4 regions of the Arthrobacter sp. NPDC080086 genome follow, and region 3 is predicted to be linked to each of the others. Evidence: riboswitches for the same ligand, from Rfam matches in the RefSeq annotation. Region 3 holds a riboswitch; each other region holds the start of a gene.
What was found. A riboswitch is a leader RNA that binds a small molecule or an ion and turns the genes downstream of it on or off. The one in region 3 is predicted to bind S-adenosylmethionine.
Positions count from the first base shown of each region.

Region 1: another riboswitch for S-adenosylmethionine. It lies ahead of AB0305_RS05290 (ATP-binding cassette domain-containing protein); the one in region 3 lies ahead of AB0305_RS16705 (homoserine O-acetyltransferase).
Region 2: another riboswitch for S-adenosylmethionine. It lies ahead of AB0305_RS17220 (aminotransferase class V-fold PLP-dependent enzyme); the one in region 3 lies ahead of AB0305_RS16705 (homoserine O-acetyltransferase).
Region 4: another riboswitch for S-adenosylmethionine. It lies ahead of AB0305_RS11770 (DUF1737 domain-containing protein); the one in region 3 lies ahead of AB0305_RS16705 (homoserine O-acetyltransferase).

Region 1 covers NZ_JBFBKP010000008.1:74,408-78,610, forward strand. The annotation lists gene AB0305_RS05275 (aliphatic sulfonate ABC transporter substrate-binding protein) at 1-400, opposite strand, end outside; gene AB0305_RS05280 (ABC transporter ATP-binding protein) at 576-1,409, opposite strand; gene AB0305_RS05285 (CoA-binding protein) at 1,749-2,174, shown strand; SAM riboswitch class I at 2,250-2,339, shown strand; gene AB0305_RS05290 (ATP-binding cassette domain-containing protein) at 2,479-3,291, shown strand; gene AB0305_RS05295 (methionine ABC transporter permease) at 3,284-3,949, shown strand; gene AB0305_RS05300 (NtaA/DmoA family FMN-dependent monooxygenase) at 3,986-4,203, shown strand, end outside.
Region 2 covers NZ_JBFBKP010000060.1:17,371-21,573, reverse strand. The annotation lists gene AB0305_RS17230 (ribosome small subunit-dependent GTPase A) at 1-697, shown strand, start outside; gene hisN (histidinol-phosphatase) at 788-1,600, shown strand; SAM riboswitch class IV at 1,699-1,812, shown strand; gene AB0305_RS17220 (aminotransferase class V-fold PLP-dependent enzyme) at 1,847-3,262, shown strand; gene AB0305_RS17215 (class I SAM-dependent methyltransferase) at 3,318-4,076, shown strand; gene AB0305_RS17210 (Nramp family divalent metal transporter) at 4,155-4,203, shown strand, end outside.
Region 3 covers NZ_JBFBKP010000056.1:20,594-24,796, reverse strand. The annotation lists gene AB0305_RS16710 (MFS transporter) at 1-798, opposite strand, end outside; gene AB0305_RS16705 (homoserine O-acetyltransferase) at 990-2,138, opposite strand; SAM riboswitch class IV at 2,152-2,267, opposite strand; gene AB0305_RS16700 (bifunctional o-acetylhomoserine/o-acetylserine sulfhydrylase) at 2,451-3,767, opposite strand; SAM riboswitch class IV at 3,853-3,969, opposite strand; gene AB0305_RS16695 (VOC family protein) at 4,162-4,203, shown strand, end outside.
Region 4 covers NZ_JBFBKP010000029.1:23,476-27,678, reverse strand. The annotation lists gene AB0305_RS11780 (O-succinylhomoserine sulfhydrylase) at 1-1,073, opposite strand, end outside; gene AB0305_RS11775 (rhodanese-like domain-containing protein) at 1,070-1,477, opposite strand; gene AB0305_RS11770 (DUF1737 domain-containing protein) at 1,474-1,716, opposite strand; SAM riboswitch class IV at 1,820-1,932, opposite strand; gene AB0305_RS11765 (PIG-L deacetylase family protein) at 2,399-3,304, shown strand; gene AB0305_RS11760 (ATP-grasp domain-containing protein) at 3,301-4,203, shown strand, end outside.

The DNA of each region.
Region 1 (4,203 bases), on a different contig from region 3:
CCCATTCGGGCTGGGAGAAGATGTCGATGGTCTTGATCGGGGAGCCGTTGGCCTTGGCCAGGAGCGCGGCCGAACCGGCGGTGGAGCCGACGTCCACCGCGCCGGAACGGAGTGCCTCGTTGGCCTTGTTGGAGCCGGCCGACTGGACCCACTTGACGGTGACGCCCTGGTCCTTAAGGGCGGCCTCCAGCCAGCCCTTCTTCTTGATCACTAGGCTCAGCGGGTTGTAGGTGGCGAAGTCGATGGTCAGCGTGCCGCCGCCGTTGCCGCCGGCGGCCGCGGCGGCTGCGGGCTGGCTGCCGGAGCCTTCCCCGGCGACGCACCCGGTGAGGGCCAGGGCCGCGGAGGCGGCGACGGCGGTGAGGACGAAACGGCGGGACGTGGTGCGGGTGGGAGCCATGGAAGTTCCTTTACGGGCGGTGCGAGCGATGCGAAAGAGACAGGAGAGTGATGCGGGTGGCCGCCGGCGCGGGGAGCGGGCGGCTCGCCGGTCCGGTGCTGTGGTACCGGCGGCGCTGCCTGCCGGGAGCGGACGGACCGTTCAGGCCGTGACCGGGGCGGCGGGGGCGGGGCCGTTAGTGGCCGTCGACGCCGAGGCTGGCCAGGAGCGAGGTGCGCATTCGGGCCAGTTCGGCCGAGGCGCGGTCCCGTGGCCGTCCGCCGGGGACGGCGAGGGTGCGCACGATCGTGGCGCCGGCCGGGGACGATTCGGTGTCCTCCCGGCCGAGGACGATGATGCGGTCCGCCAGTTGCAGGGCCTCGTCGACGTCGTGCGTCACCAGCAGCACCGTGGTGGGTTCGGCGCGGTGGACCTCCAGGAGCAGGTCCTGCATCTTGATCCGGGTCAGTGCGTCGAGGGCGCCGAAGGGCTCGTCGAGGAGCAGCACGCCGGGGTTCCGGGCCAGGGCACGGGCCAGCGACGCGCGCTGGGCCATGCCGCCGGAGACCTCCCGGGGGCGGTGTTTGGCGAAGTCCTGCAGTCCCACGAGTTCCAACAGGCGGGCCACTTTGGCCTTGCCGTCGCGGGCGCTGACGCCGGCGGGCAGGCCGATGGCGATGTTCGCCTGGAGGGTATGCCAGGGCAGCAGCCGCGGCTCCTGGAACGCGAAGGCGCAGCGGTCGTCGACGCCGCGGACCGGTTCGCCGTCTATGGCGACGCTGCCGGAGGTGGCGGCGTCGAGTCCGGCGGCGGCCCGGAGCAGGGTGGACTTGCCGCAGCCGGAGGCGCCCAGGATGGCGAGCACCTCGCCGGGGACAACGTCGAAGCTGACATCCCGGAGGACGGTGTGCGCGGCGGGGCCGGTCCCGAAGGCGCGGCCCAGGCCGCGGAAGGACACCGGGAGGGCGGGGGTGCCGGAGCCGGGCCGGGCGTCGGCCCGGGGCTGGGACGGGTGCAGGACAGCAGTCATAGGGTTACTCCATCGGTCCTGGCAGTAGCACCCTACGGAAGCAGCCTTTGGCCCGGGTAGTCAGTCCGGACCCTTCCCTCGGCGTGCGTCCTCGTTATCGGCGGGCTCCGGGGTGGAGGTCCGTCGACCAGGGTTGCTGCGGCGTCATCGATCCAGGTCTCTCGGCCGCTCGGGATGGTCACTGTCTACTAAAACCGAACGGCGGATTTTCGCCAAATGGGCGCGTAATATTCGGAAACCTGCGGACGTGAGGTGTCTGGCCCGATTAGAAATTCGGCACAGTGCCCGGGGTGGGATTCCCTACTGCGGGGCCGCTGCCGGCGGACGTAGGCTGGCCGCATGAGCCACGTGAACGATCCCGCCGTCGTCGAACGCCTCCTGCGCACCAAGGGCCGGTGGGCCATCGTGGGCCTGAGCACCAACCAATGGCGTGCTGCCTACGACACGTCGCTGTTCATCCGCGACCGCCTGGGCATGGACATCATCCCGGTCAACCTGCCCGGCGACGACGTGCACGGAGAGGCCGGCTACCGCTCGCTGGCGGAAATCCCGGCGGAGAAGCGGCCCATCGACGTCGTGGATTGCTTCGTGAACTCCGGACGCGTCGGCGACGTGGTGGACCAGGCGATTGCCGCCGGCGCCGGCGCCGTCTGGCTGCAGCTGGGCGTCATCGACGAGGCCGCGGCCGAACGCGCCAAGGCCGCCGGGCTGGACGTCGTCATGAACGCCTGCCCGGCCAGGGAAGCGCCGCTCCTGGGCCTTTAACCGGGACTGACGGGAGCTTTACGGCGTGTGACGCGCCGCTTTCACCTCGGCCGGGCGTGTGCCAGATTCGTGGGGTAACCATCCCGAGCGGCTGAGAGACCTGGCTCCGTGACGCCGCAGCAACCCCCTCGATGAGGACGGTGCTACCGCCAGGACCGATGGAGAACCACTGTTCCACGGACCCGAGAGGCCGCGCTTTGCGCTGCCCCGGCGCCGGGGGATGAGGCTTTCCTCGGGCGAGCCCCGGAGGAATCATGAACACCACAACGACGGCAGCGCCGGCCCGGATCGCGGGCGGTCTGCTGTGATCGAGATCCAGAACGTCAGCACCTCGTTCCCGTCGAAGGACGGCCGGTTCACCGCCGTCGACGACGTCACCCTCACCGTGGAGCGCGGCCGGATCCAAGGCATCATCGGGTTCTCCGGCGCCGGCAAATCCACGCTGCTGCGCAACATCAACCTGCTCGAACGCCCCACTTCGGGCCGGGTCCTGGTCGACGGCGTGGACCTGACCGCCCTAAGCGAGCCGGAACTGCGCAGCAGCCGGCACGGAATCGGCATGATCTTCCAGCACTTCAACCTGCTCAACAACCTCACCGCGCAGGAGAACGTGGAGCTCTCACTGAAGTTCGCCGGGGTGGGGAAGGCCGAACGCCGGCGCCGGGCGGCCGACGCCCTGGCCATCGTGGACCTCGCGGACAAGGCCGCCAGCTACCCCGCGAAGCTCTCCGGCGGCCAGAAGCAGCGGGTGGCCATCGCCCGGGCGCTGGCCACGGAGCCGAAGGTCCTGCTCTGCGACGAACCGACGTCGGCCGTGGACCCCCGGACCACCGCCTCCGTGCTGCAGTACCTCGCTGACGTCAACGCCGAATTCGGCATCACGATCGTGGTGGTCACGCACGAAATGAACGTCATCAAGGCCATCGCGGACAACGTCGCGGTCATGGAGGACGGCCGGATCGTCGAGCAATTCGACCTGGCCGAGCTCGAACGCCCCGGCTTCCACCCCGCCACCTCGATCGGGCGGTACCTGGTCTCCGACGCCATCGAGCTGAACCGGCCCCACCGGGCAGCCGCCCCGGCCGGCCCCGCCCCGAAAGGCCTGATCCATGCTTGAGCGCATCCTCTCGGTCCTGCCCGAAATCGGCGCCGCCATGGGCCAGACCCTGGCCATGCTGCTGGTCGCGATCCCGCTGGCCGTCCTGATCGGCACGCCGCTGGGCGTCTGGCTCTACACGATCGGCCCCGGCGGGCTGCGGCACCGGCCCCGGCTCCACCGGGTCCTGGACGGCCTGGTCAACCTGGTCCGGTCCTTCCCGTTCCTGATCCTGCTGATCGCCATCATCCCGGTGACCCGCTTCATCGTGGGCACCACCATCGGCACGGCCGCGGTGATCGTCCCGCTGAGCATCAACGCCATCCCGTACTTCGCCCGCTTCGTGGAACAGAACCTCAGCCAACTCGGCAGCGGGGTGGTGGAGGCCGCCCGTTCGATGGGAGCCAGCCGGTCCCAGATCGTCCGGGACGTGCTGCTGGTGGAGGCCCGGCCGGGACTGGTCAGCTCCATCACCATCATGACCGTCAGCTTCATCTCCTACTCGGCAATGGCCGGGCTGGTGGGCGGCGGCGGGATCGGCGACTTCGCCATCCGCTACGGCTACTACCGCTACGAAACCCCGCTGATGATCACCGCGATCATCCTGATGATCCTGCTGGTCACCCTCGTCCAGTTCGGCGGCTCCCGCCTGGCCCGCCGCCTCGACAAGCGGCTCTGACCGCGGCCCCGGCACCCCACTTCGGAAAGCAGAACCATGACTTCACCAGCCAGCCCCCGCTTCGACGGACCCCGCCCCCGCCTGCTCCTCAGCGCGTTCGTCATGAACACCACCAGCCACATCATGGGCGGCCAATGGCGCCGCCCCGAGGCCCAGCAGCACCGCTTCAACGAACTGCAGCTCTGGACCGACCTGGCCCGGCAGCTGGAGGACGCGAAATTCGACGCGATCTTCTTCGCCGACGTCGTGGGCCT
Region 2 (4,203 bases), on a different contig from region 3:
CACCGGCTTCATCGACCGCGCGCTGGTGGCCGCCTACGACGCCGGGATCGAGCCACTGCTGCTGATCACCAAGGCCGACATCAAGGACCCGGCCGAGCTGCTGGCGAACTACCGCCACCTCGACCTGCCCGTCATCATCTCCAAGACCGCCGACGCCTCCGCCTCCGGCATCGACGCCCGCTCCGACGACGGCCTCTCCGCCCGGCTGGACGGCCCGGCCGTCGCCGAACTGCACGGCTACCTGGACGGCAGGGTCACCGTCATGCTCGGCCACTCCGGCGTCGGCAAGTCCACCATGGTCAACGCCCTCACGGGGGCGGAGCGGGCCACCGGTGGCGTCAACGCCGTCACGGGCCGCGGCCGCCACACCTCTTCCTCCGCCCTGGCGCTGAAGGTCACGGATGCCCCGGCCGGCAGCTGGATCATCGACACCCCCGGGATCAGGTCCTTCGGGCTGGCCCACGTGGACCCGGACCGCATCCTGCGTTCCTTCCCCGACCTGGCCCCCGGCACCGAGGACTGCGAGCGCGGCTGCAAGCACGACGCCACCGCCGTCAACTGCGGCGTGGACGCGTGGGTCCAGGCCGGCCACGCGGGCCCCTCGGGCCCGGCCCGGCTGGCCTCGCTGCGCCGGCTGCTGGGCACCGACCCGCGGCAGGAGGCCCAGGAGACCAAGGAACTGGGCACCGTCTCCTGACCGTATGTCGCCTCTTCGCCCCGCGGGCGATCCGGCCGTCCGGGACGTGGCCTCCCCGGCCGGAGCGCGTTTAGACGGTAGTTTGGAAGCATGAGCCAACCCGCGTCGAGCTACAACGATGACCTGCGCCTTGCCCACGTCCTGGCGGACTCGGTCGATTCCCAGACCATGAGCCGCTTCAAGGCCCTTGACCTCAAAATCGAGACGAAGCCGGACCTGACGCCGGTCACCGACGCCGACAAGGCCGCCGAGGAGGCCATCCGCGGCCAGCTCTCCCGCTCCCGCCCCCGCGACGCCGTCCTGGGCGAGGAATTCGGCAGCTCGGGCCACGGCTCCCGCCGCTGGATCATCGACCCGATCGACGGCACCAAGAACTTCGTCCGCGGCGTCCCGGTCTGGGCCACCCTGATCGCTCTGGTGGACGAGGGCGAGCCGGTGGTCGGCGTCGTCAGCGCCCCCGCCCTCGGCAAACGCTGGTGGGCCGCCAAGGGCGCCGGCGCCTACACGGGCCGCTCGCTGGCCGCCGCCACCCGGCTGCGGGTTTCGAACGTCTCGGACCTCTCGGATGCCTCCCTCTCCTACTCCAGCCTGGGCGGCTGGAAGCAGCGCGGTAACCTCGACGAATTCCTAGGCCTGACCGAGGAGGTCTGGCGCACCCGCGCCTACGGCGACTTCTGGTCCTACTGCCTGGTGGCCGAGGGCGCCGTCGACATCGCCTGCGAGCCGGAGCTGAACCTCTACGACATGGCCGCCCTGGTCCCGATCGTCACCGAGGCCGGCGGCCGGTTCACCTCCCTTGAAGGCGAGGACGGCCCGTTTGGCGGCAACGCCCTGGCCACGAACTCGATCCTGCACTCCGAGGTCCTCAAGCGGCTCAATCCGAACCTCGACGACCTGCTCTAGAGCGGCGCCTTCCCTAAGGGCCGGTTCCGCGTAACACAGCGCTTCACATTGCCGCGCCCCTTTCCGGGGCGCGGCACTCGTGTCCTAGGCTCGAACCAGGTCACGAGTGCCAGCGCAAAACCCCGGTTTGCTGGCCGGCAACCCTCCTTTCGCGGCGGGGTGCCCCGGGTGACGACCTGGCCGGTCCGGAGCGGACCCGGCAAGCGCGGATCCCCAGCACGCGGGGTCCTTTTCGAGCGAGGTCCCATGTCCACTGCCATTTTTTCGTCCCTAGCGTCCACCTCCACGGCTGTATCCGCCGCGCGCGCCCCGCTGGCCGCCGTGACCGGCGCCGAGATCCAGGCGCCGCTGATCCAGGGCGGCCAGGTCCGCTACGCCAATCTGGACTACGGCGCCTCGGCCCCCGCCCTGTCCGTGGTTTCCGCCTACCTCAACGAGATCCTGCCCTACTACGCCAGCGTCCACCGCGGCGCCGGCTACGCCTCCCAGCTGAGCACCTCGGTGTATGAGAACGCGCGGACCATTGTGCGGGAGTTCGTCGGCGGCCGGCCCGACGACGCGGTCATCTTTACCCGGAACACCACCGATTCGCTGAACCTCCTGGCCGGGTGCCTGCCCACCGCCGGCGGCCGGCACCTGGGCGAGGTCCTGTACCTGGACATCGAACACCACGCGAACCTCCTGCCTTGGCAGGGGGTTCCGCACCGCAGCGTCGTCGCCTCGCCGACCCTCGCCGGGACGCTGGCGCGGCTCCGGGCCGAGCTGGCAACCGGCGGCATCAGCCTCCTCGCGGTCACGGGCGCGTCGAATGTCACCGGCGAGATCCTGCCCGTCCGGGAGCTGGCTGCGCTGGCGCACGAGCACGGGGCGCGGATCGTCGTCGACGCAGCGCAGCTGGCCCCGCACCGCCGCATCGACGTCGCGGCCGACGGCATCGACTACGTCGCCTTCTCGGGGCACAAGCTCTACGCGCCCTTCGGCGCGGGTGTCCTGGTGGGGCGGCCGGACTGGCTCGACGCCGGGACGCCGCATCTGGCCGGCGGCGGCGCCGTCCGCGACGCCCGGCTGGACGCCGTCAGCTGGACCACCGGACCTGCCCGGCACGAGGGCGGCTCCCCCAACGTCCTCGGCGCGGCCGCCCTGGCCCGCGCCACCCAGGCGGTCGCGGCCCTGGACGAAGCATCCTGGCACGGCCACGAGGATGCCATCCGGTCCTTCCTTGCCGACGGCCTGCGGGAGATCGACGGCGTGAGCGAGCACCACATCTTCGAGGAGACCGACCGCGGGGAGGGCCACGGCACCATCGGCGTCGTGAACTTCTCGGTCGCGGGGTACGACGCCGGTCTCGTCGCCGCGTACCTGTCCGCAGAGCACGGGATCGGTGTGCGGGACGGCAGGTTCTGCGCGCATCCGCTGCTCAAGCGGCTGGGCCTGCCCGCCGGGTCGCTGCGGGCCAGCTTCGGCCTGGGCTCCCGGCTCGAGGACGCCGAGCGGCTGCTGGCCGCGCTGCGGACGCTGCGGCGGGACGGCCTGGGCTGGGACTACCTGGTGGATGCCGGGCGCTGGGTACCGGCGAACGACACCCGCAGCTACCCGCACTGGGCGCCCAACACCCCCGGCACCGCCGGGGCGGCCCCCTGCACCCTCGACGGCCCCGAATAGCCGGTTTACGGTAGATTCGACGGGTATCTTCCCGAGCTGCCGAAGGAGAGTTCACGTGGCAGGCGGCGGCCCCAAACTGCATCAGAACCGGCGGAAGGAGCTCGGAGCGAGCTTCCAGGACGGCGGGGAACACTACGACCGGGTGCGGCCCGGCTATCCCGCCGACTCCGCCGACTGGCTCATTCCCGCCGGAGCCCGGGACGCGGCCGACGTCGGGGCGGGGACCGGTAAGTTCACCGCCCTTCTCGTGGCCCGCGGCCTGGCCACGGCCGCCGTCGACCCGTCGGCGGACATGCTGGACCAGCTGCGCGCCGCCCTCCCTGGTGTCCCGGCCACGGTGGGGACCGCCGAACACACAGGCCTCCCGGCGTCTGCGTTCGACCTGGTGACGGTGGCGCAGGCCTGGCACTGGTGCGAGCCGCTGCAGGCCAGCACCGAGGCCGCCCGCATCCTGCGTCCGCACGGGGTGCTCGGGCTAATCTGGAACCAGCTGGACACCTCCGTGCCGTGGGTGCACCGCCTCTCCCGGATCATGCACGCCGGGGACGTCCACAAACCCTCGTTCCGCCCACCGGTCGGCCCGGAGTTCACCGGGCTGGAGAGCCACCTGACCCGGTGGGAGGACCCGGTGACGCCGGAGGAGATCCTGGAGCTAGCCAAGTCCCGCAGCTACTTCCTGCGGGCCGGCGAGGCCACCCGGGCCAAGGTGCTGGCCAACCTCCAGTGGTACCTGTACGAGCACCTCAGTCATGGTCCCGGCGAGACGCTGGCCCTGCCCTACCTCACCAAAAGCTGGCGCGCGATGAAGGTCTGAGCCTATGATTTCGGTATGCCTAACTTTTTTGTTCAGGCATACGGAACTCATTTGACCCACCAGCCGCAGGAGCCTGCAATGTTGCACCTCGCCGAACAGGATCCCGCCGCCGGCGGCCGGAGCCCGG
Region 3 (4,203 bases):
GATGTTCTCCGCGAAGCGCAGGCCCATGGCGGTGAAGACGCCGCGGGGGTAGCGGCGGAAGACCTCGGCAACGCCGTAGCCCTTGTGGCCGGCTTCGACTTCCTTGCGGGCCTCGAGGAAGATCGGCGCATCGTTGACCTTGGTGCGGATGTAGTAGCCGATCAGGACGATCACGGCGGAGAGCCAGAAGGCCACACGCCAACCCCAGCCGAGGAAGTCGGCGGAGGACAGGACCGAGGAGAGGATGAACAGCACCGCGGTGGCGAAGAGGTTACCCAGCGGCACGGCGGACTGCGGCCAGCTGGCCCAGAAGCCGCGGGACTTGCTGGGGCTGTGCTCGGCCACCAGCAGGACGGCGCCGCCCCACTCACCGCCGACGGCGAAGCCCTGGGCGAAGCGCAGGAAGACCAGCAGGGCCGGAGCCCAGTAGCCGATCTGGGCGAAGGTGGGCAGGCAGCCCATCAGGAAGGTGGAGACACCCACCAGGATGATGCTCAGCTGCAGCAGCTGCTTGCGCCCGAACTTGTCACCGAAGTGGCCGAAGACGATGCCGCCGATGGGGCGGGCGACGAAGCCGACCGCGTAGGTCAGGAAGGCGGCCAGGATGCCGTCCAGTTCGGTCTGGGAATTGGGGAAGAAGGCCTTGCCGAAGACCAGGGTTGCGGCGGAGGCGTAGAGGAAGAATTCGTACCACTCCACCACCGTGCCGGCCATGGAGGCGGCGACGACTTTCTTGAGGCCGGACGCCTTGACGTCGGTTTCCTCTGCGCGCCTCGCGGCGGCGTTTTCCGTGCTCATAAGAACTCCTTCGGTGTCGCCATCGACACCCTGCGGCTTACTGGGCTGACTCCGTGTGAGTTGGACCACACGCGGTCATTCTCCACGAGTATGGAGTGTCACCGCCGCAGCCTCAACGACCAATCGCGCAGAGCCTATCTGCAAAATTGCACACCAGTCCCCGGCAAGAGCCAGCGAAGAAGCCTTGATGCTCAGGCGAAGAACGCCTCCCGGAGGACGCCGCCGAGCTGGCCGATCTCGGTCAGGAACCCGTCGTGGCCGATCGGGGCCGAGATGACGTGCATGGGCACCTCCCCCGGCAGGGCCGCCGCGAGCTCCCGGGACTGTTCGGGAAAGTACAGCCGGTCCGAGTCCACGGCGGCGATGAAGAACTCGGCGGTAGCCCCGGCGAGCGCCTGCTGCAGGTTTCCGCGGCCACGGGCGACGTCGTGGCTCATCAGCGCTTCGGTGATCGCGATGTAGCTGTTGGCGTCGAAGCGCTGCACCAGTTTATTGCCCTGGTGGTCCAGGTAGCTCTCCACCTGGTAGCGGCCGCGGCCGGACAGCGGCCCGGGCGCGAGCGGTGTCTCGCCGTCCTGACCGGTCCGGCCGAAGCGGCCCTCCAGTTCGGCGGCCGAGCGGTAGGTGATGTGCGCGATCCGCCGGGCCAGCGCCAGGCCCTCATGCGGCTCGGGGCCGCCGTAGTAGTCGCCGCCATTGAAGCGCGGGTCCTGACGGATCGCGAGGGTCTGGGCCTGGGCGAAGGCGATCTGTTCGGCGGTGCTGTAGGCGCCGACGGCGATCACGGCGCAGCGGCGCACGCGTTCCGGGTAGCTGACGGCCCACTCCAGGGCCCGGGCGCCGCCGAGGGAGCCGCCGAGCACGGCGTGCCATCGGTGGATGCCCAGCGCGTCGGCCAGCCGGGCCTCGGCGGCGGTGCTGTCGCGCAGGGTGACGAGGGGGAAGCGGGATCCCCAGGGCCGGCCGTCGGGCGCCGGCGTGGACGGGCCGGTGGAGCCGTAGCAGCCGCCGAGGATGTTGATGGACACCACGAAGTACCGGTCCGTGTCCACGGGCGCGCCGGGGCCGGCGAGCTGTTCCCACCAGCCAGGCTCCCCGCCGGCGCCGCGGGTGACGTGGGTGTCCCCGGTCAGGGCGTGCTCGATCAGAACGGCGTTGGAGGCGTCCGCGTTCAGGGTGCCCCAGGTCTCGTAGGCCAGCACCACGTCCGGCAGGACGGCGCCGGATTCGAGTTCCAGGGCGCCGACGGACAGGTACCGCACGGTGCCTTCGGGGGCGGCGGCGTTTCCTGCTGCGGGGCTGGTGGCGGGTACACCCGTTCGGGTGACGGCAATCGTCATGTTAAAAGACCTCACTTCGCGCTTGCCTGCCGTCAATTGACCGGCAGGCCAGGTCTTCACCCGGGGCACCCCGCCGCAAAAGGAGGGTTGCCGGCCAGCAAGCCGGGGCTGTCGCTGGCACTCATGACCTGCACCGAGTCTACGAAAGAGGGCGGCGTCGTGGCGAAGATTGTGACTTCCATGTGACAGCCGCCCGCCCCGCCGCCCCGTTTCCCCACCTTTGAAGGCCAAGGCGGGCGGGTCGCCGCGGACACGCCGCGCCGGCCGCCGTCGGGCCCGCAAAGGTGGGGAAATCCGGCAGGGGTCCCGGACCTAGCCGGTCTTCGCGGCGCGGAAGCCGGCGTCGAGGTCCGCCAGGATGTCGTCGATGTGCTCCAGGCCCACCGAGAGCCGGACCAGGCCCGGGTGGACGCCCGCCACCGCCTGCTGCTCCGGGCTGAGCTGGCTGTGCGTGGTCGACGCCGGGTGGATCACCAGCGAGCGCACGTCGCCGATGTTCGCCACGTGCGAGTGCAGCTCCAGGGCATCGACGAAGCGCTTGCCGGCCTCCACTCCCCCGGCGATGACGAAGGAGACGACGGCGCCCGTACCGCGGGGACCGTACTTCCGGCCGCGCTCGTACCAGGGGCTCGAGGGCAGCCCCGCGTAGGCGACCGATTCGACGTCCTCCCGGCCCTCCAGCCATTCGGCCACCCGGGTGGCGTTGGCGACGTGCCGCTCCACCCGCAGGCTCAGCGTCTCGATGCCCTGGGCGATCAGGAAGGCGTTGAAGGGCGCGACGGCGGAGCCGAGGTCGCGCAGCAGCTGGACCCGGGCCTTGAGGATGTAGGAGAGGTTGGCCCCCAGTGCGCCGTCCGCGCCCAGGTCCCGGGCGTAGACCAGGCCGTTGTAGCTGGGGTCGGGGGTGTTGAAGCCGGGGTACCGCTCCGGGTCCGCGCCGAAGTCGAACTTCCCGGAGTCCACGATCACACCGGCGATCGCCGAGCCGTGGCCGCCCAGGTACTTCGTGGCCGAGTGCACCACGATGTCCGCGCCCCACTCCAGCGGCCGGATCAGGTACGGGGTGGCGAGGGTGTTGTCCACGATCAGCGGCACCCCTGCCTGGTGGGCCACGTCCGAGATTCCCTCGATGTCCAGGACGTCCTGGCGCGGATTGGAGACCACCTCCCCGAAGAACAGCTTGGTGTTCGGCTGCACCGCCTCGCGCCACTGGTCCAGGTTGTCCGGGTCCGCCACGAAGGTCACGGAGATGCCGAACTTCTTCAGAGTGTGGGCCAGCAGGTTGTAGGTGCCGCCATAGAGGCTGGGGCTGGCCACCACGTGGTCCCCGGCCTCGGCGATGTTGAGGATGGCGAAGGTTTCCGCCGCCTGCCCGGAACTGAGCAGCAGCGCGCCGAGGCCGCCCTCCAGGCTGGCGATGCGCTGTTCGACCGCGTCCTGGGTGGGGTTGCCGATTCGGGTGTAGATGGGGGCGAGCTCGGCCAGGGCGAACCGGTTGGCGGCGCTCTCGGCGCTCGGGAAGACGAACGACGTCGTCTGGTAGATCGGCAGCGCACGGGCGCCGGTGGCGGCGTCCGGCTGCTGGCCGGCGTGAATCTGACGGGTTTCAAAGGACCAGGCGTTGGACATGGTGTCTCCTGTGACTGGGCTCAGGACGGCACCGCCTCCCGGGTCCTGCGCCGCTGGCAGGTCCCGGAATATCGTCACGGCCCTGGCGCCGCGCTTGCCCCGCCGGCGGTCGCCGGAGGGCCAGGTCTTCACCCGGGGCACCCCACCGCGCAAGGAGGGTTGCCGGCCAGCGAGCCGGGGCTTGGCGCTGGCACTCATGACCTGCTCCCAGTGTAGGAAGCCGGAAACCGGTCCGGATAGCTTTGTGACAAAGATGAAGAAACCGGTCCCCGGGACGGCTTCTCCGGCGGATTTCCCCGGCCGCGCCGGGCGGCACGGGGACCCTCCGGGCGGCGCCGGCGAGGTTAGGACAGCCTAAGCTGAGAGGTCCATCACAAAGTGCCAAGATGAGGGCATGCGCATGGATCACGTCTCTTACGCCTGTGAAAAGGATGGC
Region 4 (4,203 bases), on a different contig from region 3:
GTGGCCGGGTGCGTGATCAGCGATTTCGAGTCGCCCAGGTTGTTGGAGATGTCGATGATCCGCAGCCCGTCCAGCAGCCCGAAGGCGGCATCCTTGGCGGACCGGCCGGCCGGGGACGCCAGTTCGAAGGTCAGCACGGTCCCGCCGGACTTCATTTGCTTGGCGGCCAGCTCGTGCTGCGGGTGGGAGGCCAGGAGCGGGTACTTCACCCAAGTCACGGCCTGCTGCGCCTCGAGCCACTCTGCCAGCCGCAGCGCCGAGGCGGAGGCGTGGTTGACCCGCAACGACATGGTTTCCAGGCCCTTGGTCAGCACCCAGGCGTTGAAGGCGGACAGCGCGGGTCCGGTGTGGCGCATCAGTTGCCGGACCGGGCCCTCGATGAACTCCTTGCTGCCCAGGATCGCGCCGCCCAGCACCCGGCCCTGGCCGTCGATGTGCTTTGTGCCGGAGTAGACCACCACGTCCGCGCCGAAGTCCGTGCAGCGCTGCAGCAGCGGGGTGGCGAAGACGTTGTCCACCACCACGGTGGCGCCGGCGGCGTGCGCCAGCCCGCTCACGGCGGCGATGTCCACGATCTCCTGCATCGGGTTCGACGGCGACTCGAAGAACACGGCGGTGGCCGGCGTCGAGAGCGCGTCACGCCACTGGTCGAGGTCCGGGCCGTCGACGAAGACGGTCTCCACGCCCCAGCGCGGCAGGATCTCGTTCAGGATCACGAAGCAGGATCCGAACAGGGACCGGGCGGCGACCACCCTGTCACCGGCCCCAAGCAGCGCGCCGAGAGCGGTGAACACCGCGGACATGCCCGACGCCGTCGCGAAGCACGCCTCGGTGCCCTCGAGCAGGCGGAGCCGCTCCTGGAAGGTGGCCACCGAGGGGTTGCCGTAGCGGGAGTAGACGAACCGCTCGTCCTCGCCGGTGAAGGCCCGCTCCGCGGCGGCGGCGGATTCGTAGACGAAGCCGGAGTTGAGGAAGATCGGCTCGGTGGTTTCCTGGAAGCCGGTCCGGTCCAGGCCGCCACGGACGGCCTGGGTGTCCGGGTTCCAGTCCGCGGCCTCGGGATTGAAACTCATGCGGTGCGGGTCCCGTCGGTCGGCAGGCCCACGTTTTTCCAGCCGTTGACGCGGCGGACGCCGGCCTCATCCGGCTGGCCCTCAAAGCCGTCCAGCACGTTGTAGACGGTGAATCCCGCCGCCGTCGCAGCCCCTGCCGCCGCGACGGAGCGGGCCCCGGACCGGCAGAGGAAGAGCAGTTCGGCGTCGGCCGGGACGCGCTGCCGGAGCTCGTCCAGGAAGTCCTCGTTCGGCACGCCGCCGGCCCGGGTCCACTCGATGAATACCGGCTCCGCGGCCGCCCCGCCGGTCACCGGGACGCCGATCTGGGCCCACTCGGCCCGGGTGCGGACGTCCACCAGCACCGCGCCGGACTGCAGCCGTTCCCAGGTTGCCTGCGGGGTCAGGTCCCCGGCGTAGCTCATGCCCCCGCCTGCCCTTCGGATTCCAGCCCTTCGGATTCCAGACCGTCGACGGCGCGGGCCACCGCGGCGTCCGCCTCCGCGACGGCGGCCGGCAGCACCAGTGCCTGCGCCACGATCACCGATGTGCCATTGAAGGTTGCGGCCGGGCTGCCGTGCAGCACATACCCCTCGGCAAGGGCGGCCGAGATCCGCTCGCAGAAGCTGCGGTCGTCTGGGCCGGTCAGCAGCCGGTAGGCCAGCCGCTCCGCGGGCGCTGCGGCCTGCGCGGGAGGGTTGGCCGGGGTGCCGGTTCCGGGGGCGGGGACTGGGGGCGGGGTCGCGTCGGACACGACAAACTCCTTACGTTCACGCTTGCAGCTCGAATGGTCGATTGCCGAGTAGTCACCTGAGGCACCCCGCCGCAAAAGGAGGGTTGCCGACCGGCCAGTCAGGGCTTGGCACCGGTTCTCATTACTCTGCAAAAAACCTAACACCCCGGGGCCCGCGCCCGCGCGTCGGCCCCGTCATGTTCGGTCACGGGAGGCCGTCCGCCGTAGGCCGACCGAGTATCGCGCCCGTCGTGATCGAGTACAAAAAGCCAGTTCCGTCCGCGGTGGCCGAATGCTTTTCGGGTATTGCCTACTCGGGTTTTCCGATAGGGGCGTCACGTTTACTGAAGTGGCAGTCCAAGGTCTCCGCTGGGTCTCCACATACCGCATACGCCTTTTCAGCACCCGCTGCGCGGCCGCTTCCGGCCGTATGCGCAGTGCCGCTGGCGCATGGGTTTTGACGTCTCCGCCGGGATACCGCGGACCGGTTCTTTGACAAGCAATCCTTCCCTCCAGAACCCGGCAGCCTCTGCCGGGCGGGTTGCAGATCCATCATTTTGTCCGGCGCAGCACTGGGGGCGGCCGGCACCTCGAAGAAGAACTGGAAAGATTCATGGTCTCGATTTACGTCTTGATAATCGTCTTGCTGATTGCGCTGCTGGTCGCAGCGGCGGTGGGGAAATCCTGGTTCCACCGCCGGCTGCGCCGTCCCGAACTTCTGCGCCGGATTTCCCTCGCCACCGGCGCGGTGCTGCTGCTGGCCAACGTCGCCGCCTTTGCCCTGGACGCCTCCGAGTTCTGGCAGACCGCCGACCTGACCGCCACCCTGGGCGGACTCACCGCCCTCGCCATCGCGCTGACCGCCCTGCGCACCGGTGGAAGCCCGGCCCGGCAGCCCCGCCGGGTGCTGGCCATCGGCGCCCACCCGGACGACCTGGAGCTGGCCTGCGGCGGAACGCTCGCCAAGTTCGTCGACTCCGGCCACGAGGTGCAGGGGCTGGTGATGAGCGACGGCAAGCGCGGCGGCAACGCCCTGGAGCGGTCGCTGGACGCCCAGCGCGGCGCCACGTTCATGGGCCTGACCGGCATGATCCATCACAACTTCACGGACACCGAGCTGCACCGCCACAGCCAGGAAATGGTGGGCGCCATCGAGCACGCGATCGTGCGCTTCAACCCGGACATCATCCTCACCCACTCCAACCACGACCAGCACCAGGACCACCAGGCGGTGCACCAGGCCACCCTGCGGGCCGCGCGGCAGCACCACTCGATCCTTTGTTACGAGAGCCCCTCGGCCACGCGGGAATTCAACCCCAGCGTCTTCGTGGACATTGACGACTACGTCGACGCCAAGGTCCAGGCGGTGAAGATGCACAGCGACCAGCTGGCCAAGCCGTACATGACGCCCGAACGGGTCCGCGGCATCGCCTCCTTCCGCGGCGGCCAGGCCCGCCGCCGGGTGGCCGAGGCCTATGAACCCGTCCGCCTGCTGAGCACCGAAATGGAGAAGCTGTGAAGCCGCGCGTGCTGGTCACCGGCGTCGGCGGCCCCGCCGGCCGTGCCCTCGCCGCGCAACTGACCGAACGTGGCATCCCGGTCCTCGGCACGGACATCCGCGACCTGGCCGAAGTCTCCGGGGTGCCGGTGGTCCGGGTACCCGCGGCCACGGATCCCGAGCTGGTGTCCGCGCTGCGCCGGCTGGTCGGCGCCGAGGGCATCAACCTCGTGATCCCCACGGTCAGTGAGGAACTGCCCCGCCTGGCCGCCTTCCGGGCCGGCTTTGGCCCGGACGTCCGCGTCATCATCGGGCCGACCGGCGCCGTCGCGCTCGCCGATGACAAGCTCTACACCGCCTGGCAGCTGCATTCTGCCGGCGTTCCGGTTCCCGCCTTCGGGGTTCCCCGGGACTTCCGCTGCGCGGAGGAGGCCATCGAGCTCCTGGGCGGACCCGTCGTCATCAAGCCCCGGGTGTCCCGGGGCGGCCGCGGCGTGACGGTGGTCCGGAGCGGCTCCGACGTCGACTGGGCCGGACTTCCCGGCGGCCTGATCGTCCAGGAATTCATCCCAGGCACCGAGTACGGGCCAATGGTCTTCGGAACCCCGGCGCACAACACCACACCGCCGTTCGCCGTCGTCGTGGAGAAAACCGCGCTCGCGCAGGGCGAGGTCGGCAACGCCCTTAGTACCCGCCGGGTGGAGGCGGGGGAGGCGAACGACGTCGGCAACCTGGCGATGAACGCCGTCCGTGCCCTGTCCCTCACCGGGCCGGTGGACCTCGACGTCCGGCGCCGGGCCGACGGCACCCCGGTGGTGCTCGAAATCAATGCCCGATTCGGGGCGAACAGCCAGCGCGCGCCGGAACTGCTCGACGCCGTCCTCGCCTCGTTCTCCCTCCCGGCCTTCAACCCGGCGTCA